2 regions of the Variovorax sp. SPNA7 genome follow, and region 1 is predicted to be linked to the other one. Evidence: riboswitches for the same ligand, from Rfam matches in the RefSeq annotation. Region 1 holds a riboswitch; the other holds the start of a gene.
What was found. Region 1 has a riboswitch for S-adenosylhomocysteine ahead of metH (methionine synthase). Riboswitches for the same ligand answer to the same signal wherever they lie in the genome.

Region 1 (3,404 bases):
GGGCACGTAGACCACCGGGCCTTCGTAGTGCGGCGCGATCTTGACTGCGGTGTGCACGCGGCTGGTGGTGGCGCCGCCGATCAGGAGCGGGATCTTCCGGATGCGGAAGTGGTCGTCCTTCTGCATCTCGCCGGCCACGTACTGCATTTCTTCCAGGCTCGGCGTGATGAGGCCGGAGAGGCCCACGATGTCCGCGCCCTCGACCTTCGCCTTGGCAAGAATCTCGTGGCACGGGACCATCACGCCCATGTTCACCACCTCGAAGTTGTTGCACTGGAGCACGACGGTGACGATGTTCTTGCCGATGTCGTGCACGTCGCCCTTCACGGTGGCGATGATGATCTTGCCCTTGGTGCGCACGTCGCGGCCCGCGGCCTCGTCCTGGCGCTTTTCTTCCTCGATGTAGGGAATGAGGTGGGCCACGGCCGACTTCATCACACGCGCCGACTTCACCACCTGCGGCAGGAACATCTTGCCCTGGCCGAACAGGTCGCCCACGATGTTCATGCCGTCCATCAGCGGCCCCTCGATCACGTGCAGCGGACGCCCGCCCTTGGCAAGGATCTGCTGGTAGGCCTCTTCGGTGTCCTCGACGATGAAGTCGGTGATGCCGTGCACCATCGCGTGCGAGAGGCGCTGGTTGACGTGCACCGGATGCTCCGGCGTGCCGCGCCATTCGAGCTTCTTGCTGTCGTCCTTGGCGCCGCTCTTGGCGGTCTCGGCCACTTCGACGAGACGCTCGCCAGCGTCGGGGCGGCGGTTCAGCACCACGTCTTCCACGCGCTCGCGCAGGGTCGGCTCGAGATCGTCGTACACGCCCACCATGCCGGCATTGACGATGCCCATGTCCATGCCCGCCTGGATCGCGTGGTACAGGAACACGGTGTGGATCGCTTCGCGCACCGGGTCGTTGCCGCGGAAGCTGAAGCTCACGTTGCTCACGCCGCCCGACACCTTGGCGCCCGGCAGGTTCTGCTTGATCCAGCGCACCGCGTTGATGAAGTCGACCGCGTAGTTGTCGTGCTCCTCGATGCCGGTGGCAATCGCGAAGATGTTGGGGTCGAAGATGATGTCCTCGGGCGGAAAGCCGACCTCGTCCACCAGGATGCGGTAGGCGCGCTCGCAGATCTCGATCTTGCGCTCGTAGGTGTCGGCCTGGCCCTTCTCGTCGAAGGCCATCACCACCGCGGCGGCGCCGTAGCGCCTCACGAGCTTGGCCTCGTGCTTGAACTTGTCGACGCCCTCCTTCATGGAGATGGAGTTGACGATGCCCTTGCCCTGGATGCAGCGCAGGCCCGCCTCGATCACTTCCCACTTGGAGCTGTCGACCATCACCGGCACGCGCGCGATGTCGGGCTCGCTGGCGATCAGGTTCAAAAAGCGCACCATCGCGGCCTTGCTGTCGAGCATGGCCTCGTCCATGTTGATGTCGATCACCTGCGCGCCGTTCTCCACCTGCTGGCGCGCCACGGCCAGGGCGTCCTCGAACTGGCCGTTCAGGATCATCCGCGCGAAGGCCTTGGAGCCGGTGACGTTGGTGCGCTCGCCGATGTTGACGAACAGCGACCCGGCGTCGATGGCCACCGGCTCGAGGCCGGACAGCTTCATCGGGGGGACGCGGGGCGTGGAAACTTCGCTCATGGGGGCTCACCTGGGCAGGAAAAAACGTCAGGTGAGCGTCGTTTGTTGCGGCTTGCGCCCCGGCCGGCGGGGCGCCTTCCAAGCCTGACGGCGGGCCTCTTGACGTAGGCCGCCGCTGCAACGCTCCTTGGAAGGGAGCGCAATTTTACCGGCTGCGGCAAGGGCCGCGGCCGCCAGGGGCGTTCAGGCCCCCTGCCCGGCCGCCGCTGCCGAGCCGGCCTTGGCGGGCGCGGCCGAGGCCGGCAGCCCGAACACCCGGTCGAAGCCCCAGTTGAAGACGAAGGTGTAGACCAGGAAGAACACCACCAGCCCCAGGTCCATCACCAGCGCCTGCCACAGCGTCACGCCCAGGCCCCAGGCGAACAGTGGCACCAGCACCGCGATCAGCCCGCCCTCGAAGCCGATGGCATGCGCCACGCGCCGGCGCACACTGCGCCCGCGCACCGCCTGGCGCGACTCCCAGCGCTCGAACAGGGCGTTGAAAACCAGGTTCCAGATCACGGCAATGACCGAGGCGGCCACCGCCAACACGCCCGAATGCCCGAGCCCGGCGTCCGTCATCAGCGCCAGCCCGGCACTGGCGGCCACGATGGCGATCCCTTCGTAAAGGCTGATGTAGACGACGCGGCGCTGGAACCCCTGCATGACTGTTTCCTCTGGCAAATGAAGACGATGGCTGGACTTTATTTGCCGTTCGCTGATATAAAAAGTCAACTTATTTCAGTTTTATTGATAGATCGGCGCAGCAGATGGCTTTCTCCAGCGACAACGTCGAGGTCTTCCTGGCCGTGATCGACCACGGCTCCTTCTCGGCCGCGGCGCGCGCGCTGCGCAAGGTGCCCTCGGCCGTCAGCATGGCCATTGCCAACCTCGAGGCCGAACTGGCCCTGCCCCTGTTCGACCGCAGCGGCCGCGAGCCGCAGCCGACCGCCGCGGCCCGTTCGCTGGAGCCGCAGGCGCGCCTCCTGGCGGCCCAGCTGAAGCAGTTGCAGGTGCAGGCCCTGGCGCTCACGCAGGGCCTGGAAAACCGCCTCACGCTGGCCATTGCGCCGGAACTGCTGGCGGCGCCCTGGAGCGGGCCGCTGGCCGCGCTGGCCGAGGAATATCCGCTGCTGCAGGTCGAGGTGCTGGCGGCGCCGCAGGCCGATGCGCTGGCGCTGCTGCACAGCGGCCGCGCACAGCTGGCGCTGGTGTTCGAGCGCCCGAGCCTCGACGGCCGCGAGGGGTTCCAGGAAGTCGGCAGCGACACCATGGTGGCCGTGATGGCGCCCGGCCATCCCGTGCTGCTGGCGGCCGCCGGCGAGCGGCTGCGCGAGGAGCACCTCACGAACACCCGGCAGATCGTGGTGGCGGGGCGCGACCTCGCCACCAGCGATCCGCGCTTCGTGTTCGCACGCCACGTCTGGCGCACCGACAACGCGCTGGCCGCGCTGAGCCTGATCACGGCCGGACTCGGCTGGGGCTGGCTGCCGCGCAATTTCGCCAGGCCGCACGTGGCCGCCGGCGCGCTGGTCGAGATTCCGTTCGAGAACCTCAGCAACGGGCTCGACCTGTGGGTCGACGTGGTGTGGTCGCGCGAGCGGCCGCTGGGGCTGGGGGCGCAGCGCTTCGTGGCGCTGATTGCGCGCGACCGGCAGGCCGCGGCGGGCATTCCTCCAGTCGACGAGCCACGGGGCTGATCAGTCGCGGTGGCCGCCGCCCTTGCCTCCGCCGCCGCCGTGGCCGCCGCCCCTGCCGCCGCCTTCACCGCCGCCGTGCGGGCG
Region 2 (3,404 bases), 930 kb from region 1:
CGGACTCGGGCACCTCGTCGCGGTTCTTCACCACCGGGCGCCACGCGTCCGCGCTGCCCGCATCGCGCCAGCGCATGCCGCCGGCGATCAGCCGCACGGCCTGCGAACGCGACGCGGCCAGGCCGCGCTCCACCAGCAATTGGTCGGCGCGCATCAGTACCGGTACGTGTCCGGCTTGTAGGGGCCGTTCTTGCTCACGCCGATGTAGGTGGCCTGCTCGTCCGTCAGCTCGGTCAGCATCGCGCCGACCTTCTTCAGGTGCAGGCGCGCGACCTTCTCGTCGAGGTGCTTGGGCAGCACGTAGACCTTGCCGGCCTGGTAGGCGTCGGGCTTGGTGAAGAGCTCGATCTGGGCGATGGTCTGGTTGGCGAACGACGACGACATCACGAAGCTCGGATGGCCCGTGCCGCAGCCCAGGTTCACGAGGCGGCCCTTGGCCAGCAGGATGATCTTCTTGCCGTCGGGGAAGGTGATGTGGTCGACCTGCGGCTTGATCTCTTCCCACTCGTACTTCTCGATCGACGCGACGTCGATCTCGTTGTCGAAGTGGCCGATGTTGCAGACGATGGCCTGGTCCTTCATCTTGACCATGGTGTCGTGCGTGATCACGTCCTTGTTGCCCGTGGTGGTCACGAAGATGTCGGCCTTGTCGGCGGCATATTCCATGGTGACGACCTTGTAGCCTTCCATCGCGGCCTGCAGCGCGTTGATGGGGTCGATCTCGGTCACCCACACCTGGGCGCTCAGCGCGCGCAGCGCCTGGGCCGAGCCCTTGCCCACGTCGCCGTAGCCGGCCACGCAGGCCACCTTGCCGGCGATCATCACGTCGGTCGCGCGCTTGATGCCGTCCACCAGCGATTCGCGGCAACCGTAGAGGTTGTCGAACTTGCTCTTGGTGACCGAGTCGTTCACGTTGATGGCGCGGAACAGCAGCGTGCCCTTGGCGCTCATCTCGTTCAGGCGGTGCACGCCGGTGGTCGTTTCCTCGGTCACGCCGATGATCTCGGCCGACTTGCGGGTGTACCAGGTCGGATCGACGGCCAGCTTGGCCTTGATGGCGGCGTAGAGGATGCGTTCTTCCTCGCTGGTGGGCTTGGACAGCACGCCCAGGTCCTTCTCGGCGCGCTGGCCCAGGTGCATCAGCAGCGTGGCGTCGCCGCCGTCGTCCAGGATCATGTTCGGGCCTTCGCCCTGCGAACCCTTGGGACCGAAGTCGAAGATGGCGTGGGTGTAGTCCCAGTAGTCCTTCAGCGACTCGCCCTTGATCGCGAACACCGGCGTGCCGGCGGCGGCAATCGCGGCGGCGGCGTGGTCCTGCGTCGAGAAGATGTTGCACGAGGCCCAGCGCACGGTGGCGCCGAGCGCCTGCAGCGTCTCGATCAGCACGGCCGTCTGGATCGTCATGTGCAGCGAGCCCGTGATGCGCGCGCCCTTGAGCGGCTGCGCCTTCGAGAACTCTTCGCGGATGGCCATCAGGCCGGGCATTTCGGTTTCCGCGATCCTGATTTCCTTGCGGCCCCAGGCGGCCAGCGAAAGATCGGCAATTGCCTGGTCGGCGGTGGAAACGGGGGTGGGCTTGAGAACAGCGCTCATGAGAACTCCAACAAAGCTAGTTTGAAAGGTGCCACTGCGTTCGGGGGAAAAGACTCACCGCGAGAACAGCGGGTGAGCGTGGTTGCGATGTGGTCCGAGCCTCACGCCTGGCGGCGCTGCAACGCTCCTCGGAACCGCGGATTGTAGACGGGGCGGCAAGGCGAGCCAATCGCCGGGGCATCCCACATGCCGGAAAGCGCAATTCGCATCCGGGGCATACATCGACTTGGCCCCGACCCCGGAGGTTCCAAGGGAAATCCCGCAGGCAAATCCTGCCGCCGCGGCGCTGCGGGCGGGCTGCCGCGGCGTATCGTGGCGAGGGACTGCTGGCCGTCCGGCCGGTCCTTGCCACTCACCCGTTCGTTCTTCACCCGACACAGGAGATACCGCACCATGGCCACAGCCAAGAAAGCCGCCGCGAAGAAGACCACCGCCAGCAGCAGCACCCGGGCGGCTCCCGACGCCGCCGACATGCTCGACCCGATGAAGAATCTCAAGGCCATGACCGACCGCCTGCAGGACCTCAACCTGACCGGCGGCGCGAGCAAGCTGCTCGAGAGCGGGCAGAAGGACCTCCAGGCCCTGATGCAGGCGAACCAGAAGTCCTACCAGGGCCTGCAGACCGTGGTGCAGCGGCAGACCGAGATGATCAAGAGCGCCATCGCCGAATGGCAGACGGCCGCCAAGGAAATGCCCGGCAAGGATGCCAAGGCCAACCTCGCCAAGCTCGACGAGCTCGGCCGCCAGTCGTTCCAGCGCGCCATCGACGACATCAAGGAACTGGCCAACCTTGCGGCCAAGTCGCAGGCCGATGCGTTCGAGCTGGTGCGCCAGCGGATCCAGGCCAATGTGGATGAAGTGACGAAGTTGCTGCAGCGCAAGTAAGGCGTTTTCGGCGGGTCGGGCAGGCGGCTCGGGGCCGCCTTCTAAAATCGGGCCATCCCCCTGCAGATTGCCCCATCTTGTCTTTTCTCGCCGAAACCCGCCGCCGTCGCACCTTCGCGATCATTTCCCACCCCGACGCCGGCAAGACCACGCTGACCGAGAAGCTGCTGCTTTTCTCCGGCGCGATCCAGATCGCCGGCTCGGTAAAGGCGCGCAAGGCTTCGCGCCACGCCACCTCCGACTGGATGGAAATCGAGAAGCAGCGCGGCATCTCGGTGGCCTCGTCGGTCATGCAGATGCTGTACCGCGACCACGTGATCAACCTGCTCGACACGCCCGGCCACAAGGACTTCTCGGAAGACACCTACCGCGTGCTCACGGCGGTCGACTCGGCCCTGATGGTGATCGACGCGGCCAACGGCGTGGAGGCGCAGACGCGCCGGCTGATCGAGGTCTGCCGCCAACGCGACACGCCCATCATCACCTTCGTCAACAAGATGGACCGCGAGGTGCGCGAGCCGCTCGACATCCTCGACGAAGTGGAGCGCGAGCTCGGCATGCCCTGCGTGCCGATGACCTGGCCGGTCGGCCAGGGCAAGAGCTTCCGCGGGATCATGAACCTGCGCACGCAGGCGATGACGGTGTTCGAGTCGGGCAGCGAGCGGCTGCCGCAGGATTTCGAGACCATCGCGCTCACGGAGCGCGACACGCTCACCAAGCGCTTCGGCGCCGATTTCGAATCCGCCATGGACAGCATGGAACTGGCCACCGGCGCCTCGCCCACCTGGGACCGCGAGGCCTTCCTGGCCGGCAAGCAGACGCCGGTGTTCTTCGGCTCCGGCGTGAACAACTTCGGCGTGATGGAAGTGCTGGACGCGCTGGTCGACCTCGCGCCCTCGCCGCAGTCGCGCACCAGCACCACGATG

Region 2: linked by a shared signal. The riboswitch ahead of ahcY (adenosylhomocysteinase) and the one ahead of metH (methionine synthase) in region 1 are both predicted to bind S-adenosylhomocysteine.

The regions. Positions count from the first base shown of each region.
Region 1 is NZ_CP138513.1:185,231-188,634, reverse strand. Features, by position in the region: gene metH (methionine synthase) at 1-1,608, opposite strand, end outside; S-adenosyl-L-homocysteine riboswitch at 1,668-1,776, opposite strand; gene RZE77_RS00915 (PACE efflux transporter) at 1,825-2,286, opposite strand; gene RZE77_RS00910 (LysR family transcriptional regulator) at 2,391-3,320, shown strand; gene RZE77_RS00905 (SH3 domain-containing protein) at 3,321-3,404, opposite strand, start outside.
Region 2 is NZ_CP138513.1:5,139,212-5,142,615, forward strand. Features, by position in the region: gene RZE77_RS24070 (TlyA family RNA methyltransferase) at 1-154, opposite strand, end outside; gene ahcY (adenosylhomocysteinase) at 154-1,593, opposite strand; S-adenosyl-L-homocysteine riboswitch at 1,661-1,729, opposite strand; gene phaP (TIGR01841 family phasin) at 1,987-2,478, shown strand; gene RZE77_RS24085 (peptide chain release factor 3) at 2,556-3,404, shown strand, end outside.